4 regions of the Streptomyces sp. NPDC054841 genome follow, and region 1 is predicted to be linked to each of the others. Evidence: riboswitches for the same ligand, from Rfam matches in the RefSeq annotation. Region 1 holds a riboswitch; each other region holds the start of a gene.

Region 1 (5,583 bases):
GGGACCCTCGCGCTGCTCGGCCTGATCGGCGGCGGTCCCACCTTCGTGGGCACCCTGGTCGGCCGGCAGGTGGTCAACGAAACCCTCAGCGTTGCCTTCATGGGCCTGGCCGCCGGGTCCATCCTCTACGTGATCATCGAGCTGCTCGCCGTCGTTCGCCGGGCCGCCATGAAGGAACTCACCGCCTGGATGATTCTGCTGGGCCTGCTGCTGGGCTTCGCCACCGACGCCGTGGTCACCGTCGCCGGAGTGTGAACCCCGGGGCTCAGCCCTCCGGCTGCTCGATCAACTGGGCCAGATAGAGCGCTTCACCGAGCTTCTCGATCAGCTCGAGCTGGGTGTCGAGGTAGTCGATGTGGTGTTCCTCGTCGGCAAGAATCGACTCGAAGAGGTTCGCCGAGGTTATGTCGCCCTTGGCCCGCATGACGTCGATGCCGCGCCTCAGCCGGTCGATCGCCTCGACCTCGACCTCTCGGTCCGCCTGGAACATCTCCGTGACCGTCTGGCCCACCCGGACGTGGAAAAGTCGCTGGTAGTTCGGCAGGCCGTCCAGCACGAGGATCCGGTCGGTCAGGACCTCCGCGTGGTTCATCTCCTCGAACGACTCCCGCCGGGTGTGGGCGGCAAGCCTGGTCCAGCCGAAGTTCTCCTGCATCTTGTGGTGCAGGAAGTACTGATTGATCGCGGTCAGCTCGGCGGTCAGCTGCTCGTTGAGGAACTCCAGGACCTCGGGGTCACCCTGCATCGCTCGCGCCTCCCTGCTCCTGGCCGGGCGGGCACGACGACGCGCCGCACCGGCGGCTGCTGTCTACGGACATCGTTTCACCGGACCGGTCCCACTGCCAGGGAAGACGGGCTCACCTCGGGTGCCGGGGTGATCATGCGGGCCGAGTCACCTCAGGTGAGCGCTGTGTGAGTGGGGGTGGTCATCACCCGCGGGTCACCCGCGCGTCACACGCGGGCGGGCGGGTGCGGTTGCAGCCATGCAGCCATGCGTGCGTATCCGGGCCCGTCGTAGCAGCCTGGATTGCTGATACGCATACGAGGTGCACGCATCCCCCTTTACCGGGGGTACCGGGCCTACCTACCATGAACTCTCTTGTAAAAAAGGCAAGTTGACACGAGTTCACTTGTGCAGACCTTGTGCTCGAACGCAAGATCCCTCTAACGTGCTCGGCGTTCGGATAAGTCGAACACCGCGTGCCCGGACCGCCGAATCCTGCCCCCGGCGCACGCGGCAGCACATCACCACACCGCCTGGCAGGAGCGGGGGACCCACTTGCGCCGTACGGGACATCGCGTACCCGGGCGGCTTGGGGTGAAGCCGTGAGAACCACGGCCGGGCGACTCTCCAGCCCGAACCCGACAGCTCACCTCGTAGGCGTTCGGAGTACGGAGCCACCTTGATATCTGCAGTCGGACGAGATCGCGCCCCACGCCCCCGGATCACCACCCGGCAGCTCGTCAGCCGCGCCTCCGCCGTCGGGTCGACCCACGCGCTGCCGGTCATCGGAACCGGCACCGCCCATGCTGCGGTGCGACCTCAGCCGTAGACCCAGTCATCCGTACGAGTGCAGCGGCCGGTGGCCGGCAGTACCTCCCCCCGGCGGCGTGCTCGGCGAGAACGTACTCGCCGCCCACTCGGCGAGCCCGGATATCTGCGGCTGTCGTCGCGGCCGGAAAGGACGCTGTCGGTGGCTGCGCGCCGCCCCCCGATCGCTGTCGGTGACTGCGCGCCGCCCGCCTGATCGCTGTCGACGATCCGACCGCTGTCTTCCGACCGGGACGACGCATGACCACATGGCCGCATGCCACAAGCCATTCAGCACCCCTGCCCGATGAGCCGGCAGAGCCTGCCGCCCGTCCGGCACGCAAGAGGAGACGTGATGAAACCGTTCGCATTGAACTACGCCCGCCCGGCCTCGGCCCCGCCCGCCGTGATTCCCTACGCCTATGACCCCACGCGTCAGCTGAACGTCCTGCCCGATGGGCGCCCGGCCATCAGCGACCGCGACCTGCTGCTGGCGTACGGCACCACCACGTCCACCGCCGGTTCCCAAACGCACTTCGACGACTGACGGCCCCCATGACCGTGCTCGTACTGACCTGCGTCGAGGACGTGACCGCGGACATGGTGGTGTCCGCCCTGGACGATGCGGGCATCCCGGTCGTACGTCTGGACCCCGCCGACCTCCCGGGCCAGGCCGCCCTGTCCGCCGAGTACGTGCGGGGCGACTTCGACGGACATCTGTCGGCCGGGGGTCGTGTGGTGGGGATGAGCGGACTGCGCTCGATATGGGTACGCCGGCCCGGCCGTCCGGCAGCGCGCGCCGCCCATCAGTCCGCATGGCTCACCGCCGAGGCCGAACAGGCCCTGTACGGAACGCTGAACTGCACGGGCGTGCGCTGGATGAACCATCCGGTCGCCGCCGCGCAAGCCCGCTGGAAACCCTGGCAGCTGCGCGTCGCCCACCGCAGCGGCTTCGCGGTACCCCCCACGCTGATCACCAGCTTTCCGCAGGTTGCACGCGAGTTCGCCGCCCAGTACCCGGACCTCGTCGTGAAGCCGGTTTCGGGAACGCATCCCAGCGACCCGCCGCTGGCACTACCCACCACCCCCGTCGAGCCGGACGCCGACTTCACCGGAGTGACCGCCGGCCCCACGCTCCTGCAGCAGCGTGTGCCCAAGCGCGCGGACATCCGGCTGACCTGTGTGGGGGACGAACTGTTCGCCGCACGGAGGGCGTCCGACCCCGACGAGGTGGACTGGCGTTTCGTCGACGACGGCGGTGTCTGGGTCCCGGCCGAGGTGCCCACCCGCATCGCGGAGGCCATCTGCGCCTACATGTCGCTCGCCCAGCTCGCCTACGGCGCCTTCGACTTCGCTGAGGACGATGACGGCACCTGGTGGTTCCTGGAGTGCAATCAGGGCGGGCAGTTCGGCTTCGTACAACTGGAGACCGGTCAGCCCATCGCCGAGGCTGTCGCATCCTGGCTGGCTTCGAGCACCGCGGTGTGAGCTGGTCGTCGAAGAGGTCCTCAGCCGCACGCAGGCGTGGCCCGGGCCGCTCGGGGACGGCGAAGCCGCAGGCGGCCGGCAGCATCGAAGCCGACGGGGCTGTCCGGGGGTTCGCCGCGGACAGCCCCTGCCGGGTGCGAGAGGCGATCACTCAGTGGCAGTTGGTGGTGCCGCTGTCGCTGTAGGTCTTGCCCGCCTCGGGCACGAACTGCCAGTCGTAGCTGTTGGCGTGCAGGGTGAACTTGAGCACACCAAAGGTGTCACTGTTGCGGGCCTGGCTGTTGGGCTGGATGGTGCCGAAGCTGTAGTGCCCGACACCGCCCATGCCGGCGACGAAGTGCCGGATGCCGCGGGTGTTGTCGAGCTGACCGCTCGGGTTCATGGGAGCGAACCGCTCGTACTGGTGGTTGTGGCCCGTGGCGATCACCTCGGCGTTGTAGTCGTACAGCGCCTGGACGAGAGGTCCGGTCGAGGTGTCCGGGGCATGGTTGGCGCCCGAGGTGAACCGCGGCTTGTGCCAGTAGGCGATGGTGCACTGCTTGCTGCTGGCGGCCAGGTCGGAACGCAGCCACTGCTCCTGCGCCGAGCCGACGGACATGCTCACCTCGGAGTTCAGCGAGACCACGTGCCAGTTGCCCAGGTCGTAGGAGTAGTACCCCCGCCCGGACGGGCCGGCGTTGGCGCCGAAGTAGTTGTAGTACCCCGTGGCTCCCGACGTGTGGTAGTCGTGGTTGCCCGGCGAGGGGCGGGTGCGGGCCTTGTGCCGCCCCCAGGCCGGCTCGTAGTAGCTGGTGAACTGCGAAGCCGTGCCGTCCGGGTAGACGTTGTCGCCGGTGGTGTACACCGTGCCGGAGATGCCGTCGAGCAGATTGGCGGTCGCGGAGTCGCCCGAGCCGGAGGAGGCGATGTCGCCCGCGCCGACCAGCACCGGGTCGCCCGAGGGCGGGGTGGGCGTGGGGGTGGGCGAGGGGCCGCTGCCGGTGGTGATCACCAGCTGCGGGGCGTCGGCGCCACTCTCCCGCGAGTCGTAGTAGGCGCCGTCGGAGCTGGGGGAGGTCGCGCCGATGCCGAAGGTGCCGTTGCCGGACACCAGCGAGGTCACGTCGATCTCGTACCAGGTGTCCTTGGCCACCGAGCCGAGGCTGCCCAGCGTCGCGCCGTCGATGGCGGGTTTGTTGTTCCAGGTCGTGCCGGTCTCCGACCACGTGGTGCTGGTCATCGACTTGAAGGTGCCGCCGTTGCTGCTGCCGCTGTTGCCACTGATGGTGCGGATCCGCAGCTTGGCGCCGGTCACCGGCTGGGTGAGGCCGCTGACGGTGAACTTCAGGAACGACTGGCGCACGGGCGAGTTGTCGACCACGAACTGGGTCGAGGTGCCGTAGTTGGTGGACGGGGTGCTGTCCTGTACGTAGGTGTCGGCGACCGGGGTGAACGTGTTCGTGGCCGCGGTGGCCGCAGGGGCGGACGTGAGCAAGGCTGCGATGGCGGCGGTCGTCAGTGCGACTGCTCCTCCCGCCATCCCGGCTGTCCGGAAGCGGATGCCCATCAGGTGTTCCCTTCTGAGGTGAGGGCTGTGCAGGGCAATGAGGGAACCTAGGGACCCTCCGGAGCCATCACCACCGCGATTGCATGAACGCCGGGCGTGCTGTGAGTGAGGTCTCGTCGCGCCCGCTCACCTGTTCTGACGACCCGTGAGTACGCCACCGGCTGTTCATCGACCGCATGTCTGCCCGCCGACTGCCGTGCGTGGTTCACACGCCGCCGGCACCGGACGATGGGCCGGCGTCATCACCATGGAGTGCCGCTGCGCACGAAGGCTCCGTGGGCGTCCGTCGTCGTGGCGGCGGCCCCCCCCACCCGCTCGTCCCGCTCGTCCCGCTCAAGCCGCAGGAGGTGCGCAATCGCGTGTACCTGTCGACAATCGGCCGGTCCAGGGCGGCCGGCAAGGCAGGCGAGCCCGGCAGGCGCCGACTGCCCGCGATCAGCGCCAACGTCTTCGCGCTCGGCACCGTAAGCCTGGTCACCGACATCTCCGCGGAGATGGTCACCGCGGTCCTGCCCCTCTACCTGGTGCTCGGCCTGCAACTGAGCCCGGCGGCCTACGGAGTGATCGACGGGGTCTACACCGGCGCCACGGCGCTGCTGCGGATCGTCGGCGGGTACGTCGCCGACCGGGTGCGCAGCCGCAAGGCGGTGGCGGGCGTCGGTTACGCGCTCTCGGCCGTGGCCAAGCTGGGCCTGCTCGCGGCAGGCCGGTCGGTCGCCGCCGTCGGGTTGGTGATCGCCGTCGACCGGACCGGAAAAGGACTGCGCACGGCGCCCCGGGACGCGCTGATCACGCTGTCGACACCACCGGAAGCCCTCGGCCGGGCCTTCGGCGTGCACCGGGCGATGGACAGCTTCGGCGCCTTCCTCGGCCCGCTGGTGGCACTGGCGGTCCTCGCCACCGCGGGCCAGTCCTTCGACGCGGTCTTCGTCACCAGCTTCTGCGTCGCCGTCCTCGGCGTCGTGCTGCTCGTGCTGTTCGTACGCGACCGGCGCGACCCGCGGCCCGAGGCCGGGAC
Region 2 (5,583 bases), on a different contig from region 1:
CACCACTTCGAGCAGATCGTCGTCGGAGGTCGCCAGCACGGCGAGCGCTTCTTCGCGGGTCGGCAGCTCACGCCGCAGGCCCTTGTCCACCAGCGTGTTCAGGAGGTCCATGGCGCCGATCCTCGCCTACCGGACACTCCCCGGCCAAGGAGGAACTCCACAACAGACGCCGAATGAGGTGTGTGTATGGCCACACTCTGACCTCGCCTGTCCAGGGATAGGGTCTGTGCGCTGCCTACAAAAGGACCGGAGCCTCATGTCCCAGGCCTTGCCCCAGGATCCCTTCCACTGGACCGACGGCGCGGCGCGGCGCCGCGCGGACGCCGGGCTCGTACGTACGCTCCGCCCGCGATCCGCCGACGCCACCCTGCTCGATCTCGCGAGCAACGACTACCTCGGTCTCACCCGCAGGCCTGAGATCACCGCGGCCGCGGCCGAGGCGGCCCGGCGCTGGGGCGCGGGCGCCACCGGCTCCCGGCTGGTCACCGGCAGCACCGAACTCCACGCCGAACTGGAGCGGGAGCTGGCCGAGTTCTGCGGGTTCGAGGCCGCGCTCGTGTTCTCCTCCGGGTACGCGGCCAATCTCGCTGCGCTGACGGCGCTCAGCGACCACGGGTCCCTGATCGTCTCGGACGCGGGCAACCACGCCTCGATCGTCGACGGGTGCCGGCTCTCGCGGGCCGAGACCGCTGTGGTGCCGCACGCCGACCCCGAGGCCGTGCGCAAGACGCTCGACGCGCACCCGGGACGGCGCGCCCTGGTCGTCTCCGACTCGGTCTTCTCCGTGGACGGCGACGCCGCCCCGCTGACCGGGTTCGCCGATGTGTGCCGGGCGCACGGCGCGGCGCTGGTCGTCGATGACGCGCACGGCCTCGGAGTCCTCGGCGACGGTGGCCGGGGTGCCCTGGACGCGGCGGGACTCGCGGGCGCCACGGGCGTCGTGGCCACCCTCACCCTCTCCAAGTCCCTCGGCAGCCAGGGCGGTGCGGTCCTGGGCCCGGCGCGGGTCATCGACCATCTGGTCAACGCCGCCCGCACCTTCATCTTCGACACCGGCCTCGCCCCGGCCGCGGCGGGTGCGGCCCTGGCGAGCCTGCGGCTGCTGCGCCGCGAACCCGCCCTCGCGGACCGTGCGCGTGCCGTCGCCACGACGCTGCACGACCGGCTGACGGGCGCCGGACTGACGGCCGCGCGTCCGGACGCGGCCGTGGTCTCCGTACAGGCGCCGTCGCCGGAGTCGGCCGTGCGCTGGGCGGCGGACTGCAGGGCCCGGGGACTGGCAGTCGGCTGCTTCCGGCCGCCGTCCGTGCCGGACGGCATCTCCCGGATCAGGCTCACCGCGCGGGCCGATCTCACGCCTCAGCAGGTCGAGACGGCGGTCGCCACCATCCTGGGGAGCGCGCCCGCCGTCTGAGCCGGTGGGTCCGTCAGCCGGCCGAGTCCTCTCCCAGCCCGCGCAGGAAGCCGGTCCAGGCGGCGGGGGAGAACCGCAGCACCGGCAGATGGACGTTCTTCGAGTCCCGCACGGCCAGAGCGCCGTCGGCGCAGCGTGCGGTCTCGACGCAGTTGTTCATTCCGACACTGCGGCTGCTGCGCTGCCACGGAGTGCGCAGCGGGGTGTGTAAGAGTGCGTCGTGAGCAGACATTGGGGGGTGCCTTCCCTACGCGCCGTCACCGATCCCGGTGATGAGATCCAACGAGTCGTGGAGCGAGAGCGCATGCGCCTGCATGGTGCGGAACGCGGCGCCGTACGCATCAAGGTCTTCTTTCCGCTCCAGATAGAGACTACTCGTCAAGTGGTCAAGAACAACCACGTCCAGATCAGAAGTGTTCGGAAAAGAGAAGATAACGAAAGGTCCGGTGAGTCCCACATAGCCACCGGTCGAGAACGGCAGCACCTGCAGCCGGACATGGGGGAGCCGGGCCATGTCCAGCACCCTCCTCAACTGTCCGCGCATGACCCGCGGACCGCCCACCTGCCGCCGCAGCACCGCCTCGTCCAGCACCGCGCTGAACTCCAGCGGCCGCTCCGCACGGAGCACTTGCTGACGGGCGATCCGGACCTCCACCAGTGAGTCCACGGTGGCCGACGGCAGCCCTTCGAGCGCGGAACGGGTCACGGCCCGCGCGTAGTCGGGGGTCTGCAGCAGCCCTGGCACCACCGACGTCTCCAACGTCCGGGCCGTGCTCGCCTGGGACTCCAGACTGATGAAGTCCCGGTACTGCGGCGGGATCACCCCCCGATAGGCGTGCCACCAGCCCGTACCGCCGCCGTCCGCCGAACCGGCCAGCGTCCCCAGCAGTTCACGCAGCCGCTGGTCGACGACCCCGTACGCATCGAGCAGCCGGGCCACGTCCGCCGGCTTCGCCCCGCTCGTGCCCGTCTCGATCCGGCTCACCTTCGACTGGTGCCAGCCCACGAGCCGCGCCGCCTCCCGGCTGGTGAGGCCCGCGCCGAGCCGCAGCCCGCGCAACTCCTCCCCGAGCTTGCGCCGGCGCACCACGGGACCGTGCCGCATCCCCGTCTCCTCCTTCGGCCGCCGAATACCCCGGCGAATCGCAGCGCCGAGTATGAGCCCAAATACGGTCTCGCGTCGCAGAGTTCACCGCTTTGAGCGACAGATATATGCATATCCTGGTGGAACGGCACCACCGGCGACAGCAGGAGTGGCAGTCTGGCGCGAAGCACAATCCGAGGCTGTTCCGGCACATCATCCGCTACGTGCCGCAATCCGGCCCCGGTGGGAAAGGGACAGCCCGCCATGGCAGATCACCAGGAAGCATCCGTCACTCTGCCGAGCAATCCCGCCTCGGTCCCCGCCGCGCGGAGATACGTCTCCGACATCCTCACCGAGTGGGGACTGCCGGGGGAGGCCGAAGCGGCCGACACCGTACGGCTCATCGTCTCCGAACTCGCCACCAACGCCGTGCAGCACACCTTCGGACAGTCGCCGACCTTCACGGTCGACGTCCGGCTGGAGCGCGACGAGCAGCTGCGCATCGGCGTCACCGACAGTCACCCCCGATGGCCGCAGCGGCTGCCCGCAGCCGTCCAGCAGGACAACGGCCGGGGCATGGTGATCATCCGCTGGCTCACCGCGGAGTGCGGCGGGCGGCTGTCCGTCAGCCCCACCCCGGAGGGCGGCAAGACCATCTGGATCGTCCTGCCCTGGGCTGCCGCCGCCCCCGTGCAGAACCCCGGCTGACCGGGTGGCGGCCGGCCGGGCGGTCGGCGCGGCGGTGACCCGGCCGGTGGCCACGGTCCGGCCGCGTACCGCCCGGACCGTGGAGAAGGCCGCCGGCGCGGGCCCTCACCGCCCTGCGCCGGGCGCTGACGACGGGTCTTCCTGCGAGTCCTCCTGCGAGGTGATGTGCAGGCCCACGAGCCAGGGCAGCAGGCCCCACAGCCCCGCGCAGACGAGCAGCGTCGCGGCCGCGGCGATCACTCCCTCGGGCGTGCCGTGCACGACATCGACGACCAGCAGTACCGCCGAGGTCAGCGCCAGGGCGAGCACCGCCATGCCGATGCCGGCCAGCCGGGAGGAGATGTCGACGATCTCCCGTTTGGCACCTCTGCGGAACAGACCGCGGTGCAATGCGGCGGGCGCGGTGAACAGCGCCGCCGCGACAACGGCCAGCATCAGCGTCGTCACGTACGTGCCGCGCTGGAACGAGTTGAGCGAAGGGAAGCGGGCCGTGAAGGCCAGCGTCAGCAGAAAGGCGAACAGGATCTGAACGCCGGTCTGGATGACCCGGAGCTCCTGGAGCAGCTCGACGAAGTTACGGTCGGCCTGCTCCGTCTCGGTCTCGTCCCGCGAGGCGCGGAGGCTTTCGTCATCAGGCATGCATGACGAGTAGCCCGCGCCCCGCGGAACATGCCACCGCTGAGCCGATCGGCGCATTCAGCCGATCGCGTGACGCGGTCCCACAGGGTCAGCGCACGCGCCCGTACCGCACGTTCTTGGACCAGATCTTGCTCAGTTTCACGACGGATCCGGTCTTCGGCGAGTGCCAGATCCTGCCGCCGCCCGCGTAGATACCGACGTGGTACACATACCCGCCGGCATGGAAGAAGACCAGGTCACCGCGTTGCCGCTTGTGGGCGGAGATGTGCCGGGTGCGGTTGTACTGTTGCTGCGCCGTGCGCGGCAGGCGTTTACCGGCCTTCTCGTACGAGTAGAGAATGAGCCCTGAACAGTCGAACCGGTACGGACCGGTGGCCCCGTACCTGTACGGCGCTCCCTTCTTCGACGCGGCCACCTTCAGGGCCTTCGTCGCGTGTGCCGAGGCCGCCTGGGCCTCGGAGACGCCGCCCGGCATGATCAGCGAGCCGCCGACGGCGGCGAGTGTGAGAGCCGAGACGGCACCCGTCCGTGACAACAGGGACGGGACATGTGTCTGCGCAGTCATGCGCAACCCTTCGTCAGCCGCCTGTGAAGGATGACCTGTCGGGTTCGGACCGGCGAAGAACGCCCGGCCGCGCTAGCGGCTTCACCCCGAGGACCGGCCATGCGGCCGGCCCGTACTGCTCGGGTCCTCCACTCCTGCCGAAGCCCTCATGTCGACCAGGCATCCGGTGCGGCGGCAGGACTCGGCGTCCGCCCGGACCGCCCCGCCGCGGTGGCGGGGGCTTGTCGTCCCAGGGATCTTGACGCACTTTCTGCCGGATTTCCGAGTTGAAACGACGATTTGTGAAGCTCCTCACCACTGATCCATTGGAGTGGACAGGGCCGTTTGGCCGAGTTCGCGTGGCCGCGTGACGAGCGCCGTACCAGCAACGGAACGCCGCATTCGATCAGATGGCTCAACGCTGTGCGCAACTCGCCCGATACTTATGCCGAAGCTGCGAGTGGTCCGGATGGGCGACACCCACTCGTACGCCTCCGGCATGGCGCGAGCGGCCTTCCGGGCTTCCGTGTGGCCCGCCGTCAACTCGTCGGCTCGGGCGGCACGGTGATTCGGGAGGCCCTCCGCTCCCCGTCCAACACCCGCAGGGCGCGCGTCAGTGTGGGCGAGTGCAGCTCGCTCTCGCCGCGCGCGTGCATCAGCGCCAGTGAGTCCCTGAGCGCCGCGGCCCGTGCGGCCAGTGCCTGCGCGGCACGGAGCGCGCCATAGGTGTGCGTGCCGTGGGCCGGGTTGATCCGTCCCAGCTGGTCGACGACTTCGAGATAGCAGTCGATGAACTCGCTTTCGGCGCGCGTCAGTGCGGGCAGGGGCGGCAGCTCCGGAGGCAGCAAGGCCGGCTCACCTCGCGCCGGTGGAAATCGCGGACGTCTTGCGGTTCTTGATGATGTGGTCCACGAGGCCGTACTCCCTGGCCGCTGCCGCGTCGAGGACGGTGTCGCGTTCGAGGTCGGCGGCGATGCGCTCGGCGCTCCGACCGGTGTGCCGCACGAGCATGGCGGCGAGCTGCTCGCGCAGCCGGAGCAACTCCTGTGCCTGGATGTCCAGATCGGTCGGCTGGCCCTGGAGCGGCTCGGTCAGGGCGGGCTGCTGGACGATGACCCGGGCGCCGGGCAGGGCCATTCGTTTGCCGGGCGTGCCCGCCGCGAGCAACACGGCGGCGGTGGAGGCGGCCTGACC
Region 3 (5,583 bases), on a different contig from region 1:
GGGAGCGCATCGGGCGGCAGATCGCCTCGGTACGGACCACTCTCGACCGGACGGAGAAAGGAGAGGAACTCATGGCGGAAGAAGTCTTCGACGGCTTCGACCACACGCAGTACGAGCAGGAGGTCACCGAACGCTGGGGCCGCGAGGCGTACGAGAAGGGCGACCGCTGGTGGCGTTCGCTGAGCGCCAAGGAGAAGAAGGCGTTCCAGGACCGTCAGGTCGCGATCGCCCGTGACTTCGGGCAGGCTCTGAAGGACGGACTGGCGCCCGACAGCGACGAAGCACAGGCGATCGCGCAGCGGCAGTGCGAATGGCTGTCGGTGACGACCGCCCCGACCAGGTCGTACGTCATCGGGCTCGGCGAGATGTACGTCGCCGACCCGCGCTTCACGGCGAACTACGACCGGCACGGGGAGGGGACGGCTGTGTTCGTCCGTGACGCGATGAAGGTGTACGCGGAGCGCAACCTCAGCGACGACTGAGGCGCCTCCCGTCCGACGGTCGGACGGGAGCCGGTCACCAGGAGGGCCCCCTGGTGGCCGATCAGCCCGGACTGGTTCCGGCCGGCCCTGATGGGCACCGGCTGGTTCTTGCCGGTTCTTGCCGGTCCTGGCTGGTCCTGACTGGTCCGGTTGGCCGATGGTGAGTCGCTGAGCGGCGCGGCTCCGGCCAGCCTGAATGGGGCGCGGTACCGTCCGCAGCCGTGGGCGGACCTGGCAGGAGACCACTGGTGGGGCAGCGAGAAGGCGACAACGGACAGCGGCGGGACGGTGGCCGCAGGATGGTCCGGGTGCTGCCCTTCCTGCTGATCGTGGGCGGGATCTTCTTCGACCTGGGCACCCCGGAGTCGTACACCGCGTCGCCGCTCTTCGCCGCGGCACCGCTGGTCGCCGCCCCCTTCTTCTCGGCGCTGTTCACCCTGCTGACGGGAGTCGCCGCCGTCGCGGCGGTGGCCGGGCTGCATGCGTACAACGGCACCGTCTCCGACATCCCGGCCGTGACGGAGCTGCTGACCGTGTTCACGGTCTCCGTGCTGGCTCTCTTCATCAACCAGGTCGTACGCCGCAGCGGCGAGCGCCTCGCTTCCGCGCGCGTCATCGCGGAGGCCGCGCAGCGGGCCGTGCTGCCCACGCCGGCCGACCGGATCGGCGGGCTGCAGATCGCCGCGCGGTACGAGGCGGCGCAGGAGGACGCGTTCATCGGCGGGGACCTGTTCGCCGCGCAGGACACTCCGTACGGGGTGCGGCTGGTCGTCGGGGACGTACGGGGGAAGGGGCTGGACGCCGTCGAAGCGGTGGCCGTGATCCTCGGGGCGTTCCGGGAGGCCGCCGAGCAGGAGTCCTCGCTGGAGGGGGTGGCACAGCGGCTGGAGCGGGCGCTCGCCCGGGAGGGCATGCGTTCCGGGCTCGACGCGTTCGAGGGCTTCACCACCGCCGTGCTCGCCGAGATCCCCCACGAGGACGGAGCGGTCCGGATCCTCAACCGGGGCCACCCCCCGCCGCTCCTGCTGACCGCGGACGGCACGCTGGGCATGCTGGAGCCGCCCGAGATCTCGCTGCCGCTGGGCATGGGGGATCTGGGGGCCTCGCCGGACCGGGCGTACGAGACCCGGTACGCGGCCGGTGCCACGCTCCTGCTCTACACGGACGGGCTGACCGAGGCGCGTGACGCGCACGGCGTCTTCTACGATCCGGGCGAGCGGCTGGGCGGCCGGATCTTTTCCGGACCGGAGGAGCTGCTGGACGCGGTCGTCGCCGACGTACAGCGGCATACGGGCGGCGCGTCGACGGACGACATGGCGCTGTTGGCGGTCACCAGGCCCGGGGAACGGCAGCCGGAGCGGCGCAGGACGATGCCGGTGGTTCCGTGAACGGAACGCTGGGAACGCAGCGCCACGGACCGTAATCGAAACACAGCCCTCCGCATAACATTTGACTCACCGTCAGAAGGGCTGACCGGATTGAGGGGCAGTCAACTCGCCCGATTCGGTGCTGTTGTGCCTGAAAAGTCCAGGCCAATGTCGCTAACGATCACTGGGAAGAGCTTGGAATCCGCCCCCCGTGTCTATTAACGTTCGATAACGCAGCGCGGTCGTCACAGTCGTCGCAAGAGACGGCACCGTGCGCACGCGCCGAATCCCGCAAGGGAACCGGGGAACCACCTATTGGGGTGAATCGGGCACTTCGCAGTGCTCGTAGGAGACCTTCCTGCTCCGAACCCGTCAGCTAACCCGGTAGGCGATAAGGAAGGAAAGGAGAACGCCTCCGTGGCGTCCAACGAGCCTGCCCTCCAGGAACCTCCCACCAGCGAGTGGGTCCCCACCAACGAGTGGGCCCCGGCCACCGGGGCGGAGGAATGGAACCCGACCGAGGAATCGGTCCGTCCGGTCCGTGGCAGGCATCGCGTCGTCAAGCAGCGCAACGGACTCGCCCGGAGCTCCACCGTTCTCGGAGTCGGCGTCATCGCCGCGGTCGGCGCGGGCGGCATGGCCACCGCGCAGAACAAGCCGCCGGTCTCCATATCCCTCCCCGACGCCATCACGGACCACCTCCCGGACGCGGATTCGCTTCCCGGCGTGGGCTCCCTCCTCTCCTCGGACGACTCCGACTCGGAGAGCCGGAACAACGCACCGCTCACCGCCTTCTCCGTCGCCGACACGGCCGCGGACGACGGACAGGGCGCCGGTGACGCGGGCGAGGCCCTGCGTGCCCGGATCCTCCAGCAGGCGGAGCAGCAGCAGGCCGAGGTCGAGGCCGAGGCGAAGGCAGCCGCGGAGAAGGCCGCCGCCGAGAAGGCCGCGGCGGAGGCGAAGGCGCAGCAGACCGCGGCCGAGACCGCCGCCGAGGCCGCGGCCGCCAAGGCCGCCGAGGCGAAGCGGCTGGCCGAGGAGGAGGCCGCGCGCAAGGCGGAGGCCGAGCGGCTCGCCAAGCTCGCCGCGAGCTACTCCCTGCCGACGTCCTCGTACACGATCACCTCGACCTTCGGCCAGGCCGGTTCGATGTGGTCCTCCGGCTACCACACCGGCCTCGACTTCGCGGCGCCCACGGGCACGCCGGCGAAGGCCGTGCACGGAGGCACCGTCAAGTCGGCGGGCTGGTCCGGGTCGTACGGCTACCGCATCGTGCTGGAGCTCGAGGACGGCACCGAGGTCTGGTACTGCCACCTGTCGTCGATGACCGTCGGCGTGGGGCAGACCGTCGGGACGGGCGAGACCATCGGGCGCGTCGGCGCGACCGGCAATGTCACCGGACCGCATCTGCACCTGGAGGTGCACACCCCGGGCGGCGACGGCATCGACCCGATGGCGTGGCTGCGCGACAAGGGGCTCTCCGTCTAGTGCCGTGGCCGGAAAGGTTTGCCGGGAAGCTCGCGGCGTCCGGTGCGGTGCATCGCAAGGCGGAGTATCGCCCTCGTACTGGGCGTACTTGGGTGATGCGACAACGCAGCGAGGTGCCGTGCAGGGCGTCGCGAGCCGGTGAACCGTTCCGGCCACGACACTAGGTCCTGTCCGCCCGGACTGGGCCTAGGAGGACCTGTCCGGGCCTGGGCCCGGACTGGGCCATGGTCCTGGTCCGCCGGGTTCGTACTCGAGTCACCGGCAGCTCTGGCGCACCCCCCCGACGCCTGGGCTGCCGGTTTTTCGTGCCGCGGTGCGGTCCGCGACGCCGCGGCGATCCGCGTTCTCCGCTACCTCCGGTACGGGTTGTAGCCGTCGTAGTCCAGATACGGCGGTGGCTGCCACACCTGGCCCGTCGCGCGGGCCGCGTACGTGAGGGCCGGGCCCGCGACGCTCCTGCGCTGCCAGAGATGATGGAGCAGCTCCTGCTCGCGGGCGACGAAGTCCGGGCCCCCCGCGCCGCGCTGGGCCCGGTGGCGCAGGAAGGCCAGCGAGGTCGCGAAGGCCTCGTACTCGGAGACGGCGCGGGCGGCCGCCGGGCCCTGGGTACGGCCGGCCATGTCGCGGGCCACCGTGCGCGCTCGCATGGAGGACAGGGCGAGCGGCTCGGCAGGGGCGAGCCAGCCGGCCGCCGCGTACGCGGGCAGCTCGGCCGCGACCGTACGCAGCTCGCGCTGCCGGGTCCAGATCGCCAGCCAGGTCAGCAGCCCGAACGCCGGCACCATGAACGCCGCGTACACGGCGTAGAACCCGAACGGGCCGAACCTCGCCGAGCCGTTCCACAGCGCGTGCATGCCCATCGCGAGGGTGAGACCGAGCAGCGGCAACACGGTCCTGCGGAACCTCCGGCGCCGGGCCGTGATCGCCGCGAGGCCGAACCCGATGCCCGTCAGCACCGTGAACAGCGGATGCGCGAACGGCGACATCACGATCCGTACGAAGAAGGTCGCGGCGGTGACGGACGCGAAGCCGGACGTGCCGAACGCCTGGTCCTCACCGAAGGCGTTGCCGAGATACAGGATGTTCTCGGTGAAGGCGAAGCCGGTCGCGGTGAAGCCGGCGACGACGACGCCGTCGACGATGCCGGTGAAGTCCCGTCTGCGGAAGAGGAAGAGGAGCAGCACGGCGGCCGCCTTGGCGCTCTCCTCCACGACCGGGGCGATGACGGTCGCGCCGATCGTGTCCGCGTGCGACGGATCGGCGGTCGCGGTGGCTATCCACTGGGTCGCGAACGAGTTCGCGATGATCGCGACAAGGGCAGCCGCGCAGGCGCCCCAGGCGAAGGCGAAGAGGAGATTCCGCCACGGGCCCGGCTCGACCCGGTCCAGCCAGCGGAACGCCGCCATCAGCAGCGGGACGGGCAGCACGGCGAGGCCGAGGCCGACCAGAAAGCCCTCGGTGCCGGTCTGTTCGCGGACCAGCGCGAGGATGACCAGACCGGACAGCGCGAGCAGGGTGATCAGGGTCCCGGCGCGTACGGTCTTGCTGCGCCAGAAGTCGCGGCGCGGCTTGTAGCGCCAGCGCGCACGCTCGGGTACGGCGTCGAACAGCGGCTGTTCGTCGCAGGCCGGGACGGCCGGGCGAGCGGCCAGATGCGGCTGCGGGGACCAGTCGGACACCCGATGACCCTAACGAGGGGCACTGACAGCGCGCGATGGTGTTATCGGCCCCGGGCGGTGGCAGCGGCGGTCGGGACCTTGATCATTGCGGTGTTACCGGCGGTCGGGGCCTTGAACGTCGCGGTGTTACCGGCGGTCGGGAGCCAGGCCGTTGTGGAGCTGCCGGCCGTGGGTGTCACCGGCTCCGGCGGCGGAAGAGCAGATCGTGCACCACATGGCCCTTGTCGAGGCCCTGGCCCTCGAAGCGGGTCAGCGGGCGGAAGGCGGGGCGGGGCGCGTAGCCGCCGTCCGCCTGGGTGTTCTCGAAGTCCGGGTGAGCGGTGAGGACCTCGAGCATCTGCTCGGCGTACGGCTCCCAGTCGGTCGCGCAGTGCAGGACCGAGCCCGGCTTCATCCGGCTCGCCGCGAGGGTGAGGAATTCGGGCTGGATCAGCCGGCGCTTGTGGTGGCGCTTCTTGGGCCAGGGGTCCGGGAAGTAGACCCGCAGCCCGTCGAGCGCGTCCGGCGTGAGCATCTCGCGGAGCAGGATGATCGCGTCACCGTTGGCCACGCGGACGTTGGTCAGAC
Region 4 (5,583 bases), on a different contig from region 1:
GTCCAGCAGACGGTCGCGCAGCCGCTCACGCGTCTCGGGCGTGATCTCGAGGCCCTCGGAAAGATAGCTCTCGGTGCTGCCCCAGGTCTCCTCGATGGTCTCGAACGCCGCCGCCAGGTACTCGGAGCGGGCGTCGAAGAGCGGGCTGAGGAGCTCCATGACCTCCGGCGACATCCCGGCGGGCGCGTTGTCGCCGCGGCGCACCTTGTAGCGGCGGTGCGGGTCGTTCGACTTCAGGTAGTCGGCCTCGATGGCGTCCCGCTCGACACCGACCGCCAGCAGGGAGACCGCTATCGACAGACCCGCGCGGTCCTTGCCCGCCGCACAGTGCATCAGGGCCGGGACGCTGTCCTCCGCCAGCGCGTGCAGCACACGGCTGTGCTCGGCCGTGCGCTCCTTGATGATCACGCGGTACGACGCGACCATGCGGGCGGCCGCCTTGCCGTCGGCGAGGATCGACCTCAGCTGGTCGAGGTCGCCCTCGCGGACCATCTTCCAGAACTCGGCGCCGTCCGCCGGGTCGGTGAGCGGGATGTTGAGGTTGCGCACACCGGGCAGTTCGACGTCCGGGCCTTCCAGCTTCTGGTCCGCGGCATTGCGGAAGTCGAAGATCGTGTGGAGCCCGAGCGAGGCGAGGAAGGCGGCATCGGTGTCGGTGGCGTGCGCGAGATGGCCGCTGCGGAAGAGCCGCCCGTGCCGCACCAGGCGCCCGTCAACGGTCGGCAGTCCGCCCACGTCCCGGAAGTTGCGCACCCCGGCCAGCTCGGGTTCGGTCGACGGGATCTGAGGCAGCTGCTGCGTCACGGTGGCTCCTCCGTGTCTGCGGTCGGCGCTCGCCGACAATGGCGCGTTCCTGACCATACGACATCGATTCCTCAGGCAATCATTTCGGCTCCGCTGGAAGGGCCGCGCCGCAGGAGGGCAACCGGAGTACGCCGCGCGCGCTCGTACTGGACCAGCCGATTCCGCTTGGTGGCCTCATCGATGGTCTCGCCGAGGACCACGTGCCGGTGCATGCCCAACAGCTGCTGGACCTTCGTGCCGCTGTCCCTGGGCGCACCTGAAGGCAAGGTGCAGGCCGTTGCCCCGATGGTGGATCGCGCGCGATGATGTGCGAACGTGTGCGAATTTGAGAGGCCGGGGTGATCGAGTCGGTTGGCAGCGGTCGTATCTGGGTTCTGTCCGGCAGTACGAGCAGCTATGCGCTGCTCGTCACCGAACGGGACGAGCTTCTCCATCTCCACTGGGGGCCGCGCATCCGCACGGCCGACGCCGAGTACCTCGCCTCCCAACCCCTCTCGAGCTGCGGCTGTGCTTCAGCGACCCCGTGCACGGCCTCGCGCTGACCGTCCACTACCGGATGCGGGACGAGTGCCTGGACACCGGTGTCGTTCACCGGGGCTCCGTCCTGCTCCACCATGGGCTGCACACGGGTCTCCACGGTGATCTTGACGCGACGGTGATCCGGCTGCGGCGCCGCTGACCGCGCCCGGGTCCGGGTCCGGTCAGCACCTGGGCGGAAGCCCCGGGCGGCCGATTCGTGAACTCCGGGAGTTCACGGCGCACTTGGTGGGCGGCCCGGAAGTGTTTCGCTTGCCGAGCCGGCCGCGACACAAAAGGGACAATGCGGGGCAAGTGGAATGACTTGGGTGAAAGGGGTGGGTGGCGCACTCCTTGCCTGCGTGTGTAGTTGGCGCCAATCGAGCCTAATGGACGATCTGTCCGTATTAGTCCATTTCGGGTAACGCGCCCGAGTTAAGGGGGAGATGGGCTCGGGTTCGTGAGCGGGATCATATCTGTGACGTTCTGTGGTGATGCCGGACATGTGAACTCCCTTGTTACGTAGGAAATCGAAGATCCGTGATTTACAGAGGGTGACCGGGAAATCCAGGTCGAAATCAGGCGGAAGGGTTCCCGGTGGAATTGATGGCTTGTTCGCGCCGACCCGGCTCGCTTACGGTCACCGCAATCCGGTCGGAACGCCTAATCCTGCCGCCGTCCGGAATATCGCACCCACCCACGTGTGGCAGGAGCGGGGGACCCAGGTAGTACGCCGTTCCGGGATCCCGGACGGCTCGGGGTGAAGTCGCGCGCCATGCGCGGCCGGGCATCTCCAGCCCGAACCCGACAGCTCACCTCGCAGGCGGCGGAGAGGAATTCGCCATGCCCGGTAAGGGTAAGCATCGCCGTCCGAGGGCCAACCCGATCACGCGTGGATTCGTCGCCGCCGGAACGGGCGGGGCCGCCATCGCGCTCCCGCTCATCGGCGCCCTCGGTGCCCATGCCGCCGAGAAGTCCGCGCCCTCCGCCGCCCCCGAGCACATCGCAGCCGTCGCCAAGAAGGCCGTCGCCCCGCATGCGCCGAAGGCTCCCAAGGCGCCTGCGACGTACACCGTCGTGGCCGGTGACTACCTGTCGAAGATCGCTCAGGAGCAGAGCGTCAACGGCGGCTGGAAGAAGCTGTACGCCGACAATCGCGCCGCCGTCGGTGAGGACCCGTCGCTGATCCACCCGGGACTCAAGCTGACCCTCGGCGGCAAGCCGAAGGCCCAGGGCGAGGCGAAGGTCCGGAGCGAGGCGAAGCCCGAGCGGAAGGCCAAGGCTCCGGTCAAGAGCGAGAAGCCGTCCGGTTCCTCCGAGCGTGCCTCCCGCACCGCCGAGCGCCCCAAGGCCGCTCCGGCCGCCGCCGAGGCCCCCGCCACGAACGCCGCCGCGAACGCCGCCGCGCAGACCAGTTTCTCCGGCTTCTTCGCGCCGGTCCGCGGCGGCGTCAGCACCGCGTACAAGACCGCCGGTTCCATGTGGTCCAGCGGTTACCACACCGGTGTCGACTTCATCGCCGCCACCGGTACGTCCGTGAAGGCCGTCGGCCCGGGCACCGTCGTGTCGGCCGGCTGGAGCGGCGCGTACGGCAACGAGGTCGTCATCAAGCACAGCGACGGCACGTACTCGCAGTACGCCCACCTCTCCCAGCTCTCCATCGCGTCCGGCGAGAGTGTCACCGGCGGCCAGCAGATCGGCCTCTCCGGCTCCACCGGCAACTCCACCGGCCCGCACCTGCACTTCGAGATCCGCACGAGCCCGAGCTACGGCTCGGACATCGACCCGCTGGCCTACCTCCGCCGGCACGGCGTCTCGATCTGACGCGACGTCCGTACCTGACACGGCGTCTCACCGTCCGCCGGCCCCGCATCGTGGGGCCGGCGGACGCGCGCGTTCCTGCTCCTTCCGGGTATTCCCGCTTTGCGGAAAACTGACCGGGTGGCCTATATCACCCCGCGTCAACCCCTCCCTACGGTGGCGTAGGTCACTTCCCGCGAGGAAAGATGTCTCGACGTGGCAGACGATTCGCGATCAAGAACAAACGGCGCAATCGGGTCCTATGCGGCGATCGGTGACAGCTTCACCGAGGGCGTCGGAGACCCGGGACCTGAGGGACAGTTCGTCGGCTGGGCGGACCGACTCGCGGTCCTCCTGGACGACCGGGTACCGGAACACACCTTCCGCTACGCCAACCTCGCCGTACGAGGCAGGCTCCTCGACCAGATCGTTGAGGAACAGGTCCCGCGGGCGAAGGAACTCGCCCCCGACCTGGTGACGTTCTGCGCCGGGGGAAACGACATCATCCGGCCCGGCACCGACCCCGACGACGTCGCGGAACGCTTCGAACGGGCCGTCGCCGACCTCACCGCCTCCGTCGGCACCGTCATGGTGACCACCGGCTTCGACACCCGCGGCGTACCCGTGCTGCGCCATCTGCGCGGCAAGATCGCCACGTACACCGCGCATGTCCGCGCCATCGCCGACCGCTACGACTGCCCCGTACTCGACCTCTGGTCGCTCAAGTCCGTCCAGGACAGGCGCGCCTGGGACGACGACCGGCTGCATCTCTCGCCCGAGGGTCACACGCGCGTCGCGCTCCGTGCCGCCCAGGTGCTCGGCATCGACGTGCCGGCCGACCCGGACCAGCCGTGGCCGCCACTGCCGCCGCGTGGCACGCTCGAAGTCCGCCGTGACGACGTCCTCTGGGCGCGCGAGTACCTCGTACCGTGGATCGGCCGGCGGCTGCGGGGCGAATCATCCGGCGATCACGTGGAGCCCAAGCGCCCGGACCTGCTTCCGCTCTGAGCGTTCCCCGCCCCCGCGGTAGTGCCTGTGGCGGGGGAGCCCGTGGCGGGGATCCGCTCCAGCACCCCGCCCGGCACGGCATGCCCGCCGAGCGGTGTGGATGGCGGCTGTACGGGAAGAGCGGGTCGAGGGCGTGTGCCCGCCGCGGGCGACCGTCCTCACGTGGGTGCCGGGTCCTCGACCAGGCCCTCCTCCGCTGAACAACACGGTGTCCCCGCTCGCGCAGCCGAGCCGATCATCAGCATCAGGCTCGTCCACTAGGAACGACGTACGGCGTCGTCGAGGCGCTGCTGAAAGCGGGCCCGGTCGCGCGGGTAACCATCGAGGCCGGGCAGCGCAGCACGAATGCCGTCAGCAGCTTCACGCCAGTCTTGGCACGCATAGGCCACCTCGCCGCCTGGAGCTGTGCCCGCGCCGGGGTGAGCCAGTACAGCCAGCCCGGACGGTCACTCTCCTCGGGGACGCGCGCAGCATGCCTGAATGCCTCGTCCGACAGGCGTCGCGAGCGGTCTCGTTCGCCCACCGCTGCCGCCGCGATCGCCGCCTCATGCGCCGCTACTGCGGCTGCCCCGGAGGAAGTGCCCGGGACCCGGCGAGCAGCCTCGGCCGTCCGCAGCGCGCGCAGCGGGTCGCCGCTCTGCCGGCAGTAGAAGGCCCTCACGCGCTGGACCCACGACGACATGTCCATGTGGTCGCCGTCAACGGCCCACCCATGGGCCACGTCCAGCCAGCCGAGCGCGGAACCCACCTGGTTGTGCTGCCAGGCCACCCACGAGAGCCAGTGCGCGTGTTCGGCGGCCAGCAGCATCAGCCTGTCGGCAGCTGTGCCGGCGGTTCCCGGGATCAGTCTCGTGATGGCGTCCAGCTGGGAGCGTACGACTGCCCAGAGATCGGCCCCGCCGACCTCGTCTTCGGCGCGGCGCTGCGTCGTCAGGACCTCGCCGATCCAGTCGGCGGTGCGTAGATCGGCCCGCCCGGTTCGGTGGCCGTGGGCGATTCGCTCGCGCAGTTCCGGTGGCGGCTCCCACTTGCCGTAGGTGGTGCTCTGCCCCGCCTCGATCAGCTCTGGTGGCACCCGTAGACCTTCAGCGATCCGGGCCCGTACCGCGTCTGTCTTCACCTTCCTGCGGCCGGACTCGATAGCCGAGATGTGGGGCTGCGGCATGCCGACCAGGGATTCGAGTGCTTGCTGGGTGAGGCCGGCGGCGCGCCTGTACTCGCGGAGGACAGCGGCCCAGTCACCGCGCGCCCATGCGGCGCGCAACCTGACGTCTGTCCAAGGTGCCCGACCAGCCATGCGCGAAATATACGCCCGCTGCGCGCTGGGCCGTATGAGACCAGCGGCAGATCAATCCCACGATGAGGGGCGTCAGATACCGAGTTCGGGTCGGAGAGACGCATGAGTGACACACTTACCCCTTTGCAGCGCTGGGCGGCTCGGCCGCCGTGTACGTA

What was found. Region 1 has a riboswitch for cyclic di-AMP ahead of tgmA (putative ATP-grasp-modified RiPP). Riboswitches for the same ligand answer to the same signal wherever they lie in the genome.
Region 2: it holds a riboswitch for cyclic di-AMP, as region 1 does, so the genes downstream of both, ACWGI8_RS24565 (C40 family peptidase) here and tgmA (putative ATP-grasp-modified RiPP) in region 1, are expected to answer to the same signal.
Region 3: it holds a riboswitch for cyclic di-AMP, as region 1 does, so the genes downstream of both, ACWGI8_RS22305 (M23 family metallopeptidase) here and tgmA (putative ATP-grasp-modified RiPP) in region 1, are expected to answer to the same signal.
Region 4: it holds a riboswitch for cyclic di-AMP, as region 1 does, so the genes downstream of both, ACWGI8_RS25565 (M23 family metallopeptidase) here and tgmA (putative ATP-grasp-modified RiPP) in region 1, are expected to answer to the same signal.

Annotation. Positions count from the first base shown of each region.
Region 1 covers NZ_JBSGZO010000216.1:6,879-12,461, forward strand. The annotation lists gene ACWGI8_RS25710 (ZIP family metal transporter) at 1-255, shown strand, start outside; gene bfr (bacterioferritin) at 266-745, opposite strand; cyclic di-AMP (ydaO/yuaA leader) riboswitch at 1,245-1,400, shown strand; gene tgmA (putative ATP-grasp-modified RiPP) at 1,887-2,078, shown strand; gene tgmB (ATP-grasp ribosomal peptide maturase) at 2,087-3,019, shown strand; gene ACWGI8_RS25730 (CBM96 family carbohydrate-binding protein) at 3,171-4,565, opposite strand; gene ACWGI8_RS25735 (MFS transporter) at 4,925-5,583, shown strand, end outside.
Region 2 covers NZ_JBSGZO010000200.1:707-6,289, reverse strand. The annotation lists gene bioB (biotin synthase BioB) at 1-111, opposite strand, end outside; gene ACWGI8_RS24590 (8-amino-7-oxononanoate synthase) at 257-1,414, shown strand; gene ACWGI8_RS24585 (DUF397 domain-containing protein) at 1,428-1,646, opposite strand; gene ACWGI8_RS24580 (helix-turn-helix domain-containing protein) at 1,662-2,519, opposite strand; gene ACWGI8_RS24575 (ATP-binding protein) at 2,763-3,206, shown strand; gene ACWGI8_RS24570 (DUF6328 family protein) at 3,312-3,845, opposite strand; gene ACWGI8_RS24565 (C40 family peptidase) at 3,934-4,410, opposite strand; cyclic di-AMP (ydaO/yuaA leader) riboswitch at 4,414-4,565, opposite strand; gene ACWGI8_RS24560 (hypothetical protein) at 4,929-5,237, opposite strand; gene ACWGI8_RS24555 (ATP-dependent Clp protease proteolytic subunit) at 5,245-5,583, opposite strand, start outside.
Region 3 covers NZ_JBSGZO010000168.1:4,163-9,745, forward strand. The annotation lists gene ACWGI8_RS22295 (MerR family transcriptional regulator) at 1-482, shown strand, start outside; gene ACWGI8_RS22300 (PP2C family protein-serine/threonine phosphatase) at 782-1,870, shown strand; cyclic di-AMP (ydaO/yuaA leader) riboswitch at 2,120-2,255, shown strand; gene ACWGI8_RS22305 (M23 family metallopeptidase) at 2,267-3,337, shown strand; gene ACWGI8_RS22310 (PrsW family intramembrane metalloprotease) at 3,688-5,016, opposite strand; gene trmB (tRNA (guanosine(46)-N7)-methyltransferase TrmB) at 5,192-5,583, opposite strand, start outside.
Region 4 covers NZ_JBSGZO010000214.1:550-6,132, reverse strand. The annotation lists gene ACWGI8_RS25580 (tyrosine-protein phosphatase) at 1-804, opposite strand, end outside; gene ACWGI8_RS25575 (hypothetical protein) at 876-1,238, opposite strand; gene ACWGI8_RS25570 (hypothetical protein) at 1,328-1,483, shown strand; cyclic di-AMP (ydaO/yuaA leader) riboswitch at 2,005-2,159, shown strand; gene ACWGI8_RS25565 (M23 family metallopeptidase) at 2,164-3,144, shown strand; gene ACWGI8_RS25560 (SGNH/GDSL hydrolase family protein) at 3,337-4,128, shown strand; gene ACWGI8_RS25555 (helix-turn-helix domain-containing protein) at 4,373-5,392, opposite strand; gene ACWGI8_RS25550 (hypothetical protein) at 5,528-5,583, shown strand, end outside.